One region of the Rahnella sp. PAMC25617 genome, then DNA from elsewhere that is predicted to be linked to it. Evidence: predicted binding sites of a transcription regulator. Region 1 holds the regulator's gene; each other region holds the start of a gene.
What was found. Region 1 encodes CRP, which controls carbon source genes, mostly activating them, when cyclic AMP is high. Its sites were predicted from a motif close to ATGTGANNNNNNTCACAT; they were not measured.
Positions count from the first base shown of each region.

Region 2: the regulator CRP is predicted to act here: its motif matches at 1,820-1,837, upstream of ACM615_RS05205 (glycoside-pentoside-hexuronide (GPH):cation symporter).
Region 3: the regulator CRP is predicted to act here: its motif matches at 2,841-2,858, upstream of ACM615_RS16130 (maltoporin).
Region 4: the regulator CRP is predicted to act here: its motif matches at 3,672-3,689, upstream of ACM615_RS02925 (YfcZ/YiiS family protein).

Region 1 is NZ_JBOCUM010000019.1:203,769-208,477, forward strand. Features, by position in the region: gene ACM615_RS22300 (YccS/YhfK family putative transporter) at 1-1,840, opposite strand, end outside; gene crp (cAMP-activated global transcriptional regulator CRP) at 1,902-2,534, opposite strand; gene ACM615_RS22310 (OsmC family protein) at 2,897-3,304, shown strand; gene ACM615_RS22315 (LysR substrate-binding domain-containing protein) at 3,306-4,217, opposite strand; gene ACM615_RS22320 (MFS transporter) at 4,411-4,709, shown strand, end outside.
Region 2 is NZ_JBOCUM010000005.1:57,841-62,549, forward strand. Features, by position in the region: gene ACM615_RS05200 (glycoside hydrolase family 31 protein) at 1-313, opposite strand, end outside; gene ACM615_RS05205 (glycoside-pentoside-hexuronide (GPH):cation symporter) at 310-1,689, opposite strand; gene ACM615_RS05210 (peptide MFS transporter) at 1,932-3,485, opposite strand; gene ACM615_RS05215 (non-oxidative hydroxyarylic acid decarboxylases subunit D) at 3,863-4,090, opposite strand; gene ACM615_RS05220 (non-oxidative hydroxyarylic acid decarboxylases subunit C) at 4,120-4,709, opposite strand, start outside.
Region 3 is NZ_JBOCUM010000012.1:258,455-263,163, reverse strand. Features, by position in the region: gene citX (citrate lyase holo-[acyl-carrier protein] synthase) at 1-191, shown strand, start outside; gene citG (triphosphoribosyl-dephospho-CoA synthase CitG) at 169-1,008, shown strand; gene ACM615_RS16140 (DUF805 domain-containing protein) at 1,100-1,576, opposite strand; gene ACM615_RS16135 (LacI family DNA-binding transcriptional regulator) at 1,640-2,710, opposite strand; gene ACM615_RS16130 (maltoporin) at 2,989-4,245, shown strand; gene ACM615_RS16125 (glucose PTS transporter subunit EIIB) at 4,566-4,709, opposite strand, start outside.
Region 4 is NZ_JBOCUM010000003.1:174,941-179,649, forward strand. Features, by position in the region: gene fadJ (fatty acid oxidation complex subunit alpha FadJ) at 1-1,573, opposite strand, end outside; gene fadI (acetyl-CoA C-acyltransferase FadI) at 1,570-2,883, opposite strand; gene ACM615_RS02925 (YfcZ/YiiS family protein) at 3,211-3,543, opposite strand; gene fadL (long-chain fatty acid transporter FadL) at 3,961-4,709, shown strand, end outside.

The DNA.
Region 1 (4,709 bases):
ACTCCGTCGCCAGTTTCTCCGGTAGCATGTAATGCTCGCGGGCGAGGATGGTCATCGCGTTGATGTGCTCGACAATGAACTGGCTGTGCGTCACCCACAAGCGCATATCCGCCAGATAATGCGAGTTAAAGCCGGGCTCCTGCATGGCCTGATTCAGTGACGTGAAAAGCTTGTTGTGCGCCTGATTGACCTGCATACGGGTGTAGGCAAGCTTCGATGTATCCGGGTTTTCTTCAAGCAGTAAGCGGATAGCATCCTGATAGGTTTCCAGCGCCTGGTGCGCGTTCTGACGCAGTAATCCGCTCTGCCATTGCGGCCACAGCCAGATGGTGCCGCCGAACGCCAGCGCGCAGCCGATCAGCGTATCCACCAGTCGCGGTACCAGAAAATGCACGCCGTTCATCGCCAGCAGTTGCAGGGTATATACCGCCGTCACGGTCATGCCGACCATCGCCAGCCCGTAGTTTTTACGCAGCACCGTATACGACACCAGCGTGACGATCAGCATACACATCAGCGTGATGCCTTCGGGTAATTCCAGCTTCAGCAATCCGGCGGCAATCAGCAATCCGGCCAGCGTGCCCAGCGCACGGTGCTGGATACGCACGCGCGTGGCGTTATAACCGTTCTGACTCACCAGCATGATGGTCAGCAAAATCCAGTAAGGCTTGGGCAGATTAAAGAACAGGCCCAGGCTACTGCCAATCGCCAGAATGATCCCCAGACGGGCGGCATTGCGCAGGGCGACAGATTTGAAGGAAAGATAGCTTTTCAGCGCAGGCCAGAAGGGTAAACGCGGCTGAGTGTTCATCAGGTCACGTTTGTACAACGGGCGCTGTGTCCGCAGCAGGCGCGCAATGCGGCTGAAGTGGTAGTAGCAAAACTGGCCGACCGGGTTCTCAGGATTGCGCGCGGCAATTTTTTCCAGCGCGGCCAGCTCGTTGGCCATCGTAAACCGCGCGGATAAACGGTGATAAAGAATGTCGTCGGCGATGACCCGCAGACGGGCGGAAATCACCTGCGCATTACGGCGGATAACCGCTTCGGCGTGGCTTTCTTCCACCAGCTTCTGCACTTCTTCCGGCTGATGCAGGCTCACCGTGATGTGCTCCTGCAAATCAAGCGCGACCTGAAAACGCTGAAACAGTCTTTTATGGTGATGATGATGGCCGTGTTGCGGCAGCATGTGCAGTTGCTGATAGAGCAGGGCAATCAGGTCGATGACCTGCTGCTGTCGCGTCAGCAACGGGGGTAACGCGGTTTCAGGATCGGTGTGTTGCGTCAGCAGGCTGTATTTAGCTTCGAAGTAATCCGCGAGTTGCAGATAGAGCTGGCTGAGCGTTTCGCGCATCGGCTGTTCTTCCGATATGCGAAACCACGCCCAGTTAAATAATCCGTACCAGGCCGTACCGGCGGCGAAAAGCACCGGCGCCTGCCATATAGGGCGTACGCCGACCATACTCAGTGTGAAGATGGTCGCCACCAGCGCGCCGGGCAACAGCCGCGCATGCAACGGGCTGATTTCGCCGGTCACGCCAAGCAGTAATGCCAGCGACAACATGATGAGCGGCAGGGGGATGTGCCAGCTTTCCAGCATCACTTGCAGCAGAATGCTGCTCACGGCAAACAGCGTTCCGCCAATTATCAGGCGTTTGAAAAAGCGTTTGTGCGGAGTATCGAGGCCCGCGACGTTGCAGCAGGCAGGACAAAGAGAGAACAGCAGCCCCATTTGCAGATTGCCGAACAACCAGCAGATACCAACGGGCAGGCACAACACCAGCGTCTGGCGCAGCGCGTAGTTAACTTCCGGATGGTAAAACAGTCTTCGCCATAGCGTCATGGATAAAGCTTAGCCCATAAAAAAGGCGCGACAGTATTCTGCCGCGCCGATTTTTAAGGGATTAACGTGTGCCGTAAACGACAATCGTTTTACCGTGTGCCGAGATCAGACTTTGATCTTCAAGCATTTTGAGAATACGTCCGACTGTTTCACGTGAACAACCGACGATTTGGCCGATTTCCTGACGGGTGATCTTGATTTGCATCCCGTCCGGATGGGTCATCGCATCAGGCTGTTTAGCCAGATTAAGGAGAGTTTGAGCGATACGCCCTGTTACGTCGAGGAAGGCCAGGTTGCCGACTTTCTCTGACGTCACTTGCAGACGGTTTGCCATCTGCGCGGAAAGACGCATCAGAATATCCGGGTTAACCTGAATCAGCTGGCGGAATTTTTTATAAGAAATTTCAGCCACTTCACAGGCAGTTTTTGCACGAACCCACGCACTACGTTCCTGACCTTCTTCGAAGAGTCCCAGCTCGCCGATGAAGTCACCTTGGTTAAGGTAGGACAGTATCATTTCTTTGCCTTCTTCATCCTTGATAAGGACAGCAACTGACCCTTTCACGATGTAGTAAAGCGTTTCGGCTTTTTCACCCTGGTGAATCAGCGTACTTTTAGAAGGATACTTATGTATATGACAGTGAGACAGGAACCATTCAAGAGTCGGGTCTGTTTGTGGCTTGCCGAGAACCATTTGCTATTATCCTCTGTTGTTATCGCTGCCCAAAATCACAGGGCTCAGAGTTCCCTGTACGGCACTTCATAAAAAAAGCGCCCTTTCAGCATATAACTCCCCAGAAATGCTGCAAGCGGGTGTCGGAGTGAAACAGCCTGATTATTGCCGTTATCACCGTGGGTTCTGTTCTTAAACCGCGAAAACCGTCACCGCAATTCACTGGAAAGTATGTTTCGGCTTTGTTTGTAGCACAGGTTTGCAATGCTGTCTTCTGTTGTCTCGCTTCAGCATGATGGCGATCGGGTTACGTTGCCAGATTTTAGGTGGAAGGGTACTCTGGGAGCGGAATTCGACGAGTTTATTCACCGGGAGAATAGTTCATGCACGCACGCGTAAAATGGGTAGAAGGGCTGACGTTTTTAGGCGAGTCAGCGTCAGGCCACCAGATTTCTATGGATGGTAATGCGGGCGATAAAGCACCCAGCCCGATGGAAATGCTGCTGATGTCCGCAGGCGGTTGCAGCGCGATTGATGTGGTGTCTATTTTGCAAAAAGGCCGTAATGACGTGCGTGATTGTGAAGTCAAGCTGACCTCACAACGCCGCGAAGAAGCGCCGCGCCTGTTCACGCACATCAATCTGCATTTTATCGTCACCGGTAAAGATCTCACCGATAAGATTGTCGAACGTGCCGTTAGCCTGTCTGCGGAAAAGTACTGCTCTGTGTCCCTGATGCTCGGCAAAGCGGCGACCATCACGCACAGCTTTGAAGTGATCAGCGTCGAATAAGTTACGACCAGTCATACGCGTGGCACTGGCTGCGCAATAAATCCAAAAATCGCCGCGCGGCAAACGTCAGCGGCGATTTTTGCGAGTAAAGCACGCAATATTCCGCCTGCGGCAGGGTATCGATATTGAGCACACTCAGCCTGTCCTGCAATCCGAACGGCGCTTTCATCGCCCGCGCCACAATGGTCAGATAATCAGACTGCAACACCATATTTAGCCCGCACACCACCGAATCTGTATGCACCGGCATTTCCGCTGCCGGCTGATGAAATCCTCCCATCGATACCCTGATTTGCTGGTAATACCCCATATCCGTTTCGGGCAACAGCCAGCGCGCATCCTGTAATTCCTCCAGAGTTGTGGAGCCTGCCAGCGGATGTCCACGCCGGGCGATAACGCAGAAAGGTGCGCTGAACAGTGGCTCACGTACCAGATCTTCCAGCGGAAATCCCGGCCCGGCGGTACCGACTGCGAAATCCAGTTTCCCTTCGCGCAGTGCAGGTAATAACGTGGAAAGTTGCCCCTCTTTGATCAGCAGTTTGGACTGCGGAAACTGCGTCTTAAATTCTCCTGCCAGTCCGGGAAAAACCGTCAGCGCCAGCAGCGATGAAAATCCAATGGCGACGGAGCCCTGCGAATATTGTTCGATCTGGCGAATTTCATCGGCGGCGCGCTCAAGCTCTTCGAGGATAAATTGCATACGCTGTGCAAATGCCCGCCCCGTTTCGGTCAGCGTCATCCCCTGATTGCCACGCACGATCAGCTGCGTATCGAGCGTTTGTTCCAGTTCACGCAATGTTCTGCTGACCGCCGGTTGTGACTGATTCAACGCCCGCGCCGCGCCGCGAATACTGCCGCTGCGGATAACCTGCTGGAAAACCTTCAGTTGCTGCAATTTCGGCAAATAGCGCATCACGATCCCTATCAGTAAAAAGCATCACCCGCCCAAAAATTGCATCTTATGGTCACGCTGTAAAGCTGATAGCGTCAGGATCGCGAAAAATAATATGTTGTTATTCAGTTGATTACGTGATGCATGTCGCATTTTACGATTCATCCGGCAGTGAGAAAATCTGACGTGGTGATAACAAAAAGGGATATCCGCTATGAAAAGTCGTTCCCTGATGATCTTCCTGCTATTTGTCGGTTATGCCGTGGTGTATATCGATAAAACAGTGATGGGCTTTGCGCTGCTGCCCATCGAGCGCGAATTTAATCTGCAACCTGAACAGCTGGGGTATATCACCGGCATTTTCTTCCTGGCCTATTCGCTGTTTCAGATCCCTGCGGGCTGGCTGAATGACCGGTTCGGCTACAAAAAAGTGCTCGGCATGTCGCTGTTCTTGCTGGGCGGCTTCGCGCTGTGTTTCGGAACGCTGGGCCTCAGCCTGGGATTGCTGGTCAC
Region 2 (4,709 bases), on a different contig from region 1:
TACCGACCGTCGAACGCTGACGCCAAAACTCCTCGAGGATCAGCTCACCGCGCTGGTTATAAAATGCCAGCTGCCCTTTTATATTGACCGTCGCCGTTATGTTGCCGTTGCGGATGCTCAGCGTTTCCATGCCACGGCTGATGTCAGTTTGCGGCTGTTCGGTTTGCGGCAGCAGCGCCCAAAGATGTTCATTCAGTTCAGGCCGGCAGGTAGCACGCACGCGCAGGCTGTTTTCACCCCAGGGTTCAATCACCAGCGTTTGCTGATCGAAATGCCAGAGGATACGGTTTTTTTCGGCGATTAATTCGCTCATGCGGACTCCTGTGTATGCAAGGTGGCCTGAGGGACAGGCTCGTGTTCCCGTGAAATTTTGGACTGGTTAATCTGTTTCATGGTCGCGTCGTTAAGCTTGTACCAGCGCATCGACAGCGCGCTGAACATCGACAACACGCCCGGCACCAGTGAGAACAGCGCGATAATTGACAGCATCGCGGCGGTATTTTGTTGCGCGGCGTGTGGCACGTAACCGCTCATGCCGAGGGTCCAGCCAACGACTGCCCCGCTCACCGCCATCCCCATTTTGAGGATCGCCAGCAAGGTCGAGAACACCGTGCCGTCCATGCGTTTGCCCTGTTTGTATTCGCCGTAATCCACCACGTCGGACATCATCACCCACATCAGCGTGGTCGTGACCTGATAGAACGTGGACACCAGCAACGTCATGCCGACCAGCAGGGAAATCCACGCCGGAACGAAGAATATCGCCATGCTCAGCAAGCCGGTCAGAATGGCGCACAGCGTAAACGCCGCCAGTTTGCTGCGGTTGCGGGTCAGCGGTTTGACCATCAAACTGCCTAGACTTTTACCGATAATGTGCGCCGCCAGCAGCCACATAAAGTAGCTGGCATTGCCAAGATAATAAGTGACGTAATACATCATCGCGCCAAGGCGGACGACGCCGAATGAGATGTTGAAGAAGATCAGGGCCGCGACCACACGCCACTGATCGTTTCGTACTAAATCGCGCAGATCGGAGAGGAAATTCTCGTGCGTTGGCGGTGCGCTGATACGTTCTTTCGTATTGAGAAAACACAGCAGGAACATCACCACGGCAATCGACGCCATGATGGCCATCGCGCCGAAATAGCCGTCGAGTTTATTGCCGCCGCCCATCATTTCTGCCAGCGGCATCATCAGGAACGTGGACATCGCGCCGCCGAGCGTGGCGAGGAAAAAGCGGTAGGATTGCAGAGAAATACGCTGGGTATTATCGGGCGTAATGATCGCCCCCATCGAGCAGTAAGGAATGTTGATGGCGGTATACATCAGCATCATCACGCAATACGTGACGCTGGCATAAACCATTTTGCCGCCCAAAGACAGCGATTCCGGCACCGCATAAACCAGTAAACAACTGGCACCAAATGGCAGCGCGAGCCAGAGAATATAGGGGCGGAACTTGCCAAAACGGGTTTGCGTGCGGTCGGCAATCAGCCCCATTGCGGGGTCAACAATCGCATCCGCGACGCGTGCGACCAGAAACATTGTCCCGACGAAAACCGCCGGTAATCCCACAACATCGGTGTAATAAAACGTCAAAAATATAATCACGTTATCCAGGCCAATATGGCTCGCCATATCTCCCAGACCGTAGCTGATTTTTTCTTTTACGGATAACTTCGCCGTCATTTTTCGTCCTGCCTTTTGTAGGGTTAAACACAAAAAAGTCAGTCCGTCCGTGGCCCGAGGACTTGTTATAGAATGGTTAAAAGGCCGTCACAATTGCGAGATGTTATAAATTTCTTATGTTTTTTGATTAATGTGATACCGGTAACATGGATATGATCAAAAAAAAATGAGGCAGTCCGAAGACCACCTCATTTCTGTTACTGCACCGACCGGTTACGGGTCGATAATCACATCATTTCCCGTCAGGCGTGAGTGACAGGTTTCTGTTCTGAACTGGCCTGTGCGTTTTCCAGCATTCTGCGTACCGGAATAATCAGCACGAACAATACGGCAGCACAGATAAGCAACGCGATGGAACAACGCGCAAAGAGATCAGGCAGCATATCCAGCTGATCGGCTTTCACGTGACCGCCGATCAGACCCGCCGCCAGGTTACCCAGCGCACTGGCACAGAACCACAGCCCCATCATCTGACCGCGCATTCTCTCCGGTGCCAGCAATGTCATGGTCGCCAGACCGATCGGGCTCAGACACAGCTCGCCAAGCGTCAGCATCAGAATACTGCCCACCAGCCAGAACGGTGAAACGCCTGCGCCGCCGCTGTTCAGCACGTTCTGCGCCGCCAGCATCATCAGGCCAAAGCCTGCCGCTGCGCACAAAATACCGATAATGAACTTGGTGATGCTGCTCGGACGGATGTTTTTACGTGCCATCATCGGCCACGCCCAGCTGAATACCGGTGCCAGCAGAATGATAAACAACGCATTGACAGACTGGAACCAGACCGCCGGGATTTCAAAATCGCCGATCATGCGGTTGGTGTAGTCATTCGCAAACAGGTTGAACGAGGTCGGTTTTTGCTCGAACGCAGACCAGAAGAACGCAGCGGAAACCAGCAGGATAAAGCAAACCAGCAGTCTGGCGCGCTCTTTGCGGTTAAGCCCGGCGAACAGGAACAGGTAGATAAAGTACAGGGCGACGGATGCCGCAATCACATAAACCAGCACGCTGGCGACAGCGACCGGATTGATGACAATCACGCCCTGCGCAATCAGCGTTACAACGACAGCCACGCCGACGGCCAGCGCCAGTAACCAGGCACCGACGCCGTTTTTCTTCGCGACAGGATTGTTCCAGGTGGAATCCAGACCGACTTCGCTGTCATAGCGTTTCATTGCCGGTACGGCATAAACGCGGAAGATAATCAGCGCCACCAGCATACCGATACCACCGATACCAAAGCCCCAGTGCCAGCCATGCGATTTTATCAGCCAGCCGGAAATCAGCGGTGCGATAAACGACCCCATGTTGATGCCCATATAGAACAGCGAGAAACCGCCGTCACGGCGTGCGTCGCCCTTCTTATACAGCGTGCCGACCATGACCGAGATACAGGTCTTGAACAAGCCGGAACCCAGCACGATAAACATCAGGCCGATGAAGAACAGGTTGTCGCCCATAAACGCCGACAAGGCAATCGCCAGGTGACCCAGCGCAATCAGGATCGAGCCGTACCAGACTGCACGTTGTTGCCCAAGCCAGTTATCTGCCAGCCATCCGCCCGGCAGCGCCGCGAGATACATACAGCCCGCAAAGATACCGACGATGGCCGATGCGTTTTCACGCGCCAGTCCCATGCCGCCGTCATACACCGTCGCTGCCATGAACAGGATCAGTAAGGGACGGATACCGTAAAACGAGAACCGCTCCCACATTTCTGTGAAGAACAGAGAACCCAGCGGATAAGGATGACCGAAGAACGTCCGGCTCTCGTTTTTGTGATCAGAGGAATGCATAAACTCTCCAAAAGGTGTGTCGTAGTGTTTGTAAAATCTCAATGCCTGGCGGTTATCATTTCGCCGCTCTTTAACATTCAGAAATTATTATTTGCCATTAGAAACTAGTTTTGTCTGGCGAGAACTGCAGAACTTTTAGAGGAAAAGTCGACAACTGTCTACCTTTACAGAGTTTATGTTGGCAAAAATGTGGGACTATTCAGGAGAAAAAAGAAGGGGGTTTTCAGGGAAATAGAATTTTAACTACTTGATTTCAGGAATTTTCTTAGAGATTACCTAAACTGTTTTTACGCGAAAAGTTTATGTTCAGATGAATTTCCGTAAAAACGGCTTCTGAAGCTTCTCCTCCCTGTTTTCAGAGGGAGGAGAAAGTCACATTACTCCGCCAGAAGTGGCGGGATCGACGGCACCATCGGCGCGTTGTCGATATCGGCCTGCGTCATCTTAAACGCTTCGGGATAATGTTCGCGGCTGGTGCGGCGTAACGGCTCGGTAGAACGCCAGGTGTATAAACAACGCTGGCACTGATGCACGGTCCAGACACCTTTCACCGGGGACACGGCCATCAGTTCGATATGCTCATCGGCACAACGTGGACAAATCATAATCACTCCTTACTATCTTTAATGAATGTTCAGGCTTTGCGCCCGTCCAGCATGGCATTGAGTTTAGCGACCCAGTCTTTGGTTTCCGGTAAATCGCGTACCGGCTGGCTGTAATGACCGCGATTATCCGGCGCGACCGGCGTGGTGGCATCAATAATCAGTTTGTCAGTGATCCCCGCCGGCGATGACCCCGGATCCAGTTCCAGCACGGACATATTCGGCAGCTGAACCAGGTCGCCCGCCGGATTCACCTTGGCGGAAAGCGCCCACATCACCTGCGGCAGGTTAAACGGATCCACATCCTCATCGACCATAATCACCATTTTCACGTACCCCAGACCGTGCGGCGTAGTCATTGCGCGCAGCCCCACGGCACGGGCAAAACCGCCGTAACGTTTTTTGGTGGAGATAATCGCCAGCAGACCGTGGGTGTACATAGCGTTAACCGCCTGCACTTCCGGGAATTCGGCTTTGAGTTGCTGATACAGTGGCACGCAGGTGGCTGGCCCCATCAGATAATCGATTTCGGTCCATGGCATGCCGAGATAGAGGGACTCAAAAATGGGATTATTGCGGTAAGAGACTTTATCGATACGCACCACGGTCATATTGCGGCCAC
Region 3 (4,709 bases), on a different contig from region 1:
GTTTATGGGATTTCGATGTTATCTGTCCGCAGGCAGGCGTTGTTGGCCGCCGTTCGCTGGATAATGCCAGCCGCCGCTGTCTGGTTTGCGACGGCCCCGCCCACGCGTGCGCCCGCTCGCGTAAACATCCGCTGTCTGAAGTGATGCAAAAAGTGGAGGCGCTGATTGATGGCTGGCATCGCGTACTCTGAGCCCCTTTCTGCTGTCTGCATTGCCACGCTGGCGGCTGACGCCCTGCGCAGCGAGGTCTGGCTGACACCGAAACCAGGGCTGGTGGACAGCATCAATAATGGCTCGCACAGTGACATGGATTTGCCGCTTTTTTTGCGCAGCATCGATGCCATCACGCCGTGGCTGCATCAGTTTTACGCTCTCGGTCAGCAGGATTTTTTGCAACCTGCAAAGGCAATGCTGATGCGCATCCGTCCGACCGGGATTGCCTGTGAACAGGCCATGTTCGGTGCCACACAGGGCGTGAATACGCACAAAGGCGGTATTTTCTCGCTGGGACTGTTATGTACAGCGGCTGGCAGGATCAGCGCGCATCGCCATCCACTGACCCGTCGCGGGATATGTCGCGAAGTGGCTGCCATGACACAAGGGCTGATTGAGCGTGAACTGCAAAGCTGTCGCCAGCCGGTGACGGCGGGTGAACGGCTGTTTGTGGCACACGGCATGACCGGAGCACGCGGCGAAGTGCAGAGCGGATTCCTCACCCTGCGCCGTCACGTTTTACCTTACTGGTATCAGGAAAATAATCCTGAGCGCCGCAGCCTGAATGCCCTGCTGCGTCTGATGGCGTATAACCCTGACACTAATCTGGTATCACGTGGTGGTCTGAACGGACTGCATTTCGTGCAGGATTATGCCCGCCGGTTGCTGAAAAAAGGCTGGCAGAAAGAGGATTTGCAGGAGATGGACAGGCAGTTGATTGCCCGCCATCTCAGCCCCGGCGGCAGTGCTGATTTACTGGCGATTGCCACCGTGCTGATGGGTTTTCCGCCATGAACGCGATGCCAGAAATAAACCTGAGACGTTTGCCGCGCAACTGGCGGCAAACCGTTCTTATTCACTGCGGAACAGTACATCCGGTGTAGCGTTACTCAACAATACGGGTTTGGGTTGCCGGTGCAGGCTGAGATTTTTGGCAACACAGAAAAACCATCACCAGCAGCGGGATCCAGCCCAGCACAATGCCCAGCGTGATTTTCATCCAGACATACGTTTCCGGTGACGCGTATTCCATCAGGATGGAATTCAGCAAACGCGAGACTATACCTGCCAGATAAACACCGCCAAACCACCAGCCGGAGCGGTTAATGTCATGCATGCGCCTGACGCCGACCGCCAGCAGCGGTAATGCCGTCGCCAGCGCAAACAGGGTATAAGCGACGCCCGCGTAGAAAACGCTGTAAGGATTTCCCACCAGCGTGAACCCGAATGACACACTCATTGTCAGCAAAATAATTATCAGCAAATTGCCCAGCGCAAAGGTCCAGAACTCCTTGCGGCTCGCACGTCCCCGGAAATCCACATACTTTTTCCAGCCCTGCACATAACTCTGCCATAACGTCATTGCTTCACTTCCTTTTGCTGTTCAGTCGTTTGCTTAACATAGTCCGGGGATTTAACCGGTTTATCACTGGCCGCGCAACTGCCTGGCCAGAATATCGAGCTGATCGGCTATCTGATTAAGATCCTTATCTTGCACACCCGGCGCACTGGCAGAGTTTCTTACCACCAGTCTGGCGGGCAGCACTTTGGAAGGCATCCCGTCATTGTCTTCAGCCAGCAGATGTTCAACCGCTTCTTTACTTTGCAAATCGAGATCCAGCGATACCGTGGTCAGCGCCGGATGGAAGAATGCACTGTCATACGTATCGTCATAGCCCACGATAGAAACCTGCTGCGGGATAGCCACATTGTGCTGATGCAGCGCGCTGATCACGCCCAGCGCCATCTGGTCATTCCCGACAAGTATGGCGGTAAACTGCGGCGTTTCGCGCAGCATCTGTAATGCACTGTAATAACCACTTTTTGCGCTCCAGTCACCGTGGATCACGGTCACCGGCACAATGCCCTTTTCTGCCAGCGTTTCCTGCCAGCTTTGCAGCCGCAAACGTGAGGAAACCGAATCATCCGGCCCCGCCAGTAAGGCAAACTCACGGTGTCCCAGACTCAGCAAATATTCCACGCTGGCCCGTGAGCCGTCCGCCGGATTGAAGCAGACATTGAATACCGGACTGGTCGGATCGACATCTAAAAACAGACAAAGAATGTCGCGGTTATTTTCATAAATTCGCTCCGCCTCGGCACTTTCCAGCGGGATATTAATGATGACCTTTTCGACGCGCTGTGATTTCAGCTCGTTAATGGAGTCCTGAATGCTCTGATTGACGTCTTCATCAATCATGGAAATCAGCACCTGATACCCGGCCTGATGAGCATATTTCTTCACAGAAGCGGCAATCTGTGACGGCGCGTGCAATGCCAGCGATGTCGTCACCAGTCCGATGGTAAAGCTCTGTTTTCCAACCAGTTGCTGCGCCAGCCGGTTTGGCACGTAGCGCAATACTTCAATGGCCTGTTCGACCTTCAGACGCGTGGCGTCCGAGACATTGGCCGACTTGTTTAAAACCCGCGACACCGTCTGATACGAAACACCGGCATAGCGGGCAACATCTTCTAATGTCGAACTTTTTGATTTCATTCTTTCCCCAGACCGCAACCCGTGATTTTGCATAATTCTATGATAATCGAGCCAAAGTACGGGATCTCATTTAAAAGTTCAATCCGGACACCCTCCGGCTGCATAAGTTATACGTTAACATTGCATACAATCGTGATTTACATCACTTCAACTTTATCTTTAACGTATAAGTTGTAGACATATATCACATTTCACAATATGTAAAATTGATCATTATTGTTTCTGGGTATCTTATACATTTCGTAAATGTGAACGTCATACAATCATAAGGAAAAAAAATGAAACACAACTTACGCACTCTGGCTGTGGCGGTTTCGCTCGCCATCACAGCAGGCCCTGCAATGGCTAATGATATTGATTTTCATGGATATCTGCGTTCGGGGCTGGGGGTTTCTGGCGGTGGCAGTCTGGAGCAATTCCAGAAAAACAAGGTCGGGCGTCTGGGCAACGAAAACGACACATACGGCGAAGTAGAACTGGGCAGCGAAGTCTATAAAAAAGACGATGTGAGTTTTTATGTCGATTCGATGGTCAGCATGGTGTCGGACGGTTCGAATGATGATGAAAGCACCGTCGATGACGATGCACAGTTCGGTCTGCGTCAGCTAAATCTGCAAATAAAGGGGCTGGTTCCGTGGGATAAAGATGCGGTGATCTGGGGCGGTAAACGTTATTACCAGCGCCACGACTTGCACATCATCGATACCAAATACTGGAATATTTCCGGTGCCGGTGCCGGTATTGAAAACCTGAAAATGGGCGAAGGCGCGCTGTCTCTGGCGTGGATCCGCGGCGATGCCAATGACGTGGATTACCGCGTGGACGGCAATAACGACGTGAACATCAACTACATCGACGTACGTTATGCCGGCATCAAACCGTGGAGCGGCGCGTGGATGGAAGTCGGTGCCGACTACGCTATGCCAAACCTGTCGCATGATCAGAAAGAGTACGGCGGCCTTTACGACGCGGATAACGGCGTGATGCTGACCGGCGAAATCAGTCAGGATATGTGGGGCGGCTACAACAAACTGGTGTTGCAGTACGCCAACAAAGGTCTGGCGCAGAATATGATTTCGCAGGGCGGCGGCTGGTACGATATGTGGAACTACACCAATGACGCCACCGGTTATCGCGGCATCATCACCGGCCTTATTCCGATCACCAGCAAGTTCAGCCTCAACCACGTGCTGACGTATGGCCATGCCGAAAACATCACCGATTACACCGACACCACTGAGCTGGTTTCTCTGGTGGGTCGTGCGCAATACCAGTGGACCGATTATGTGCGTACCATCGGCGAAGTCGGTACCTTCTACCAGAAAGATGATTACAAGAACGGTTCGAACTACAAACAAGGCGGTCAGAAATATACGCTGGCAATGGGCCTGGCAGCCGGTCCGGAGTTTATGTCACGCCCTGAACTGCGCGTGTTCGCGTCTTATCTGAATGATTCTGAGCATGGCGATACGTTTGACGACCATACCAAAGCGGATACGTGGAACTTTGGAGTTCAGGTGGAAGCGTGGTGGTAAATTTCCTTCATTCTTGAAGCTGTTGCTGCGTTGGCTGCGTTTACTCACCCGAATCACTGACTTCAGTCAGCTCATCGGGACTCGCTCACTTGCTGCCTTGCTGCAACTCCAATGACTTTGAAAAAACAGGGGTTAGTTATTAAAAGAAATATCCTCATTGTGATAAAGCGACAGATAAAAACTTAATTTCTCTTGTAGGGGATCGTTACGTTTTTTCTCCGCACAGCAGCATCATTATTATATTTTATAAAAAGCAGAAACAATAAAGGCAGCCTTGTGTCGGGCTGCCTTTATTTTTGGCGTTATTTAAATAACAGAGCTTAATTACTTTTTAAGCCAAACTTCTCAGTCATTAATTTTTTCAGGCTGTCGGACTGCTTACCAAATATCGCATGTACTTCCTGACCGATAATCACCACGCCAATCGCGCCGGTTTGCTGGATAGCACCGGAATTTACGCGTTT
Region 4 (4,709 bases), on a different contig from region 1:
AACAGCGGGCAGCTTCATTGATGTACGGCGCCAGAATGCGGTTTACGTAGAATCCGGCGCTGTCGCCGACCACAATCGCTGTTTTCCCCTGTTTCTTCGCCAGGGAAACTGTGGTCGAAATCGTCTGCGCACTGGTTCCTGCATGGGGTATCACTTCCACCAGCGGCATCTTATCCACCGGACTAAAATAGTGCAGGCCGATCACCTGTTCAGGCCGGCTGGCCTGCTCTGCAATCTTATGGATAGGCAGTGAAGATGTGTTTGAAGCAAATATTGTGCGCGGAGCGGCGTTATTCTCGATTTCCGCCACCATCGACTGTTTGAGAGACAAATCCTCAAACACCGCTTCCACCACGATATCAATCTGCGCAAAACCGCTGTAATCGGTGGTGCCGGAAATCAGCATCATCTGGCGTTGCTGTTCATTACGGGTCAGCCTGCGGCTGCGCACCTTTTTCTCCAGCAAATCCCAGCTGTATTTCAGCGCATGACGGATGCCTTCCTGATTAATATCTTTGATGCGTACCGGCAGTCCGGCTTTGGTGGCAGTGACGTTGGCGATACCACCGCCCATCAGGCCGCCGCCCAGAATGCCCACATGGCGTACCGGCAAGGGTTCGGCATCGCCACCCTTCTCTTTTTTCAGCGCAGTGGATGCGAAAAACAGGCCGCGCAATGCCGCCGATTCCGGCGTCATGACCAGTTCGCCAAAGGATTTCGCTTCAGCCTGATAGCCGTTGCCGCTGCCCTGATCGAGACCGGTTTTCACCACATCAATAATTTTTTCGGTCGCCGGGTAATTACCGTGCGTTTTGGCACGGGTCTGTTTGCGCACAAAATGGAACAGCACACTTTTGCCCAACGGGCCACCGGCCAGCCGCGCCTGCCACGGCAATGGCGGACGTGACTGACGCCCTTTCGCCACGCGCTCAAGTGCCGTTTGCAGCAAAATTGAATAAGGTACCGCGTCATCCACCAGTCCCATTCTCAGCGCCTGTTTCGCGCGAATGCTGCGACCGGTAAGCATCATATCCAGTGCTTTCGGCGCACCGATTAAACGCGGAAGACGCTGTGTGCCGCCGGAGCCCGGCAGCAGGCCAAGCTGCACTTCCGGGAGGCCGAGTTGCGTTTTATCATCGAGGGAACAGACGCGTGAATGACACGCCAGCGCCAGTTCAAGTCCGCCGCCCAGACAGGCACCGTGGATGGCCGCAACAACGGGCACCGGAAACGAAGCGATCTGCGACATCACCGTCTGCCCTTTTCGCGCCAGATTGCTGGCCTCATCGGCGCTCTTACAACCCGATATCATGGTGATATCCGCACCGGCAATAAATGAGTCGGATTTACCGGAAACCAGCACCAGCCCCTTCAGACTGGGATATTGCTGGGCTTTTTGCAGAATGGTACAAATTTGTTGAGCGAATTCAGCCTTTAAGGTATTCACCTTTTCGCCGGGAACGTCGATGGTGATAATCCCGATGTGCTCCGCGGTGAACATCAGTGAAAAAGCAGAAACCGGTTCTGCCGGAGTGATTTCCGGAATGTTTGGGTTTTCCATATTATCCCTCATTGCGCTGCCTCCAGAATCATTGCTGCGCCTAAGCCACCGGCGGCACAGGCCGTCGTCAGCCCGTATTTTCCGCCACGACGGCGTAATTCATGCAAAGTCTGGGTGATCATTCGTGCGCCAGTCGCGGCAAAAGGATGGCCGTAAGCCAGTGATCCGCCCAGAACGTTAAATTTATCCCAGTCTATTTCGCCAACTGCCTGACTGCGGCCAAGTTTCTCACGGGCAAATTCATCACTGGCTAACATTTTGATATTCGCCAGGGTCTGCGCGGCAAATGCTTCGTGCATATCAATCAGGTCAAGATCACCGAGCGTCAGACCGGCACGATCCAGCGCCAGCGGCGTGGCATAAGCCGGACCAAGCAGCATGTCTTCCCACACGTCGATGGCGGCAAACGCAAAACTTGTCAGATAACCGAGAGGCTGCAAACCGAGTTCACGCGCCCGCGATTCGCTCATCATCAGTACCGCGGCCGCGCCGTCGGTCAGCGGCGTACTGGTCGCGGCGGTCACGGTGCCGTGTTTGCGATCAAACGCCGGACGCAATTTGGCGTATTGCCCGATTTCAGAATTCAGGCGGATATTGTTGTCTTTTTGCAGCACTTCACGGTAAGGCGGAACCTGCGCGGCCATCACCTGAGAATTCAGATAGCCCTGCTCCCACGCCTGTGCCGCCAGCGTGTGAGAACGGTGCGCGAGTTCATCCTGCTGTTCGCGGGAAATATTATGACTTTTCGCCATCTGTTCCGCAGTATCGCCCATGCGCAGACCGGTGGAATATTCTGCCACAGCAGGCGGAACTGGCATCAGGTCGCGCAGTTTAAGTTTGCTGAAAATGGACAGACGCTGCGACAGCGTGCGCGCTTTGTTGACGTCCACCAGGGCGCGGGCGAGACGTTTGCTGACGCCAATCGGCAGAACCGAAGACGAATCGGCTCCGCCTGCAATCCCGACGCTGATCGTGCCGCTCATAATGCTTTCCGCGACGTTGGCGACCGCCTGAAAACTGGTGGCGCAGGCACGCGAAACGCTGTAGGCGTCAGTCGACACATTCATGCCGGTGCCGAGGACGATTTCGCGCGCAATATTTGGTGCTTCCGGCATCTGCACGACTTGCCCGAATACCAGCTGATCGATGATCTTCGGGTCGATCCCACTTTTCGCCAGTAACTCACTGACCACTATTTTGCCGAGGTCTACGGCGGGAATGCCGTGATAGGCGGTGGCCTGTTTGGCAAACGGCGTACGCAAACCATCGACAATCGCAATGCGATCGCCTTCACGTGTCACCAGTGGAATGACTTTATTCATACAAGCTCCTGAGAAAAAATAGGGTCTTAAGAGGTCAGACCTGATAACTCAGTTTTAACTATGTATTTACATTTGGCAAAGTGAAAGGCAATGAAGTGCGAGCAACAGCAAATTTTTCTGAAATAAGAATGAGAAGAAAGGCAGCGGGCAGAAATAGCGGACAAAAAAATACCGCTTATATAAGCGGTATTACAATTTAAAACTTCCCCTAAATAATTTGAGTCTCAGAAAGGCGGCAATCGAAGTAATCCCGATGAGCTGACATAAGTCAGTGATTCGGGTTACTGAGTGCAGCCAACGCATCTGCGGCTCAAAGTATGACGGGGATCAGCGCAAGGCTAACTGGAAGATCATGGTTTCTGCCTGGCAGCTGAAAGTGAAATCGATATTCAGCTCAACGCCGCCTTCCACTTTTTCGATACGGCTCTTGATTTCGCAAGGCTCGGATTCGACGCCGCGTGCGCGTTCGGTCAGGGCTTCCAGCGTTTCTTTAGCCTGTGCTTCATTTTCAAAAACGTGGCTGTAAGATGCGGTGCAATCGGTGTTATCCATGATGGTGCCCACATCAACACAGCAGCAGGCTGCGGTTTCTTCTGCGCCGCATTTGTTGATGGAGTGCAGAGGTTGGGTGGATTTAGAGGACATGGTTACGTCAGACATAATTTTCTCCCCGGCATCAACGGCAACGTCCACCGTCTGGCCTGTTTGCGAATAAAGTTTTATTTCCAGCCTGTATTTTACGCCACCGTTCTGGCAACACACTAGCACTTACTTATTATGTGCCTTTGAAGTGATCCAGATCACGTATATGTAAGTAATCGATTAAAACTACGTCATCGTTCTTACTTTAACGTTTCTTAATTGAACTTTTATTGTTGGTTTTTTGTTAAGTGGATCCAATTTCTTGCATCATTTCTTAAATATCAATGAAACATTATTGCAACTACACCACAGGTCAGACCTATACTTCGCTCACTGGTCTGATTTGTCAGACTGATAACGAACCCTACAATCCCGCGCTCATTGTTACTTGATGTAACATTGTTTGATAAAAAACATAATATTGAGGTTTTGGTCATGAACCAGAAAAACCTGTTTAAAAGATCAGCTCTGGCAGCTGCAGTGGCAATTGTTTCCTCCAACGTATACGCGGCAGGTTTTCAGTTAAATGAATATACTGCTGCGGGTTTAGGTCGTTCATTCTCAGGCGAAGGTGCTATTGCTGACACCGCCGCATCCGGTAGCCGTAACCCGGCAACCATGACCATGTTTAATCGTCCGGCGTTTTCTATGGGCGCGATTTATGTCGACCCGGACGTCAGCGTGACGGGGAAATCCCCGGTCACCGGTGCCAGCACCAGTGATGATAATATTGCGCCAAATCAGTGGGTGCCGAATATCCACTTTATTATGCCGCTGGATGATCAATGGGCGGTTGGCGCATCTGCGACGTCTAACTACGGTCTGGCGACAGAATTTAGCGATAACTATCCGGCAGGCCCGATTGGCGGTGAAACAGATCTCACCACCATAAACACTAACTTAAGTGTTGCTTACCGTTTGAACCAGAATTTCAGCTTCGGTTTGGGCTTTGATGCCGTCTACGCGAAAGCAAAAATCCGTCGTACTGCCGGTGAACTGGTGCCGATTAAAACCGGCGGCTTACTGCCAGCAGATACTGAAGCCGCCAAGCTGAAAGGCGACGAGTGGGGCTACGGCTGGAACGCCGGTATTCTTTATGAAGTCGATGACAATAACCGTTACGGCTTTACTTATCGCTCAGAAGTTAAAATCGACTTTGACGGCGAGTACCGCAACGGCATTCC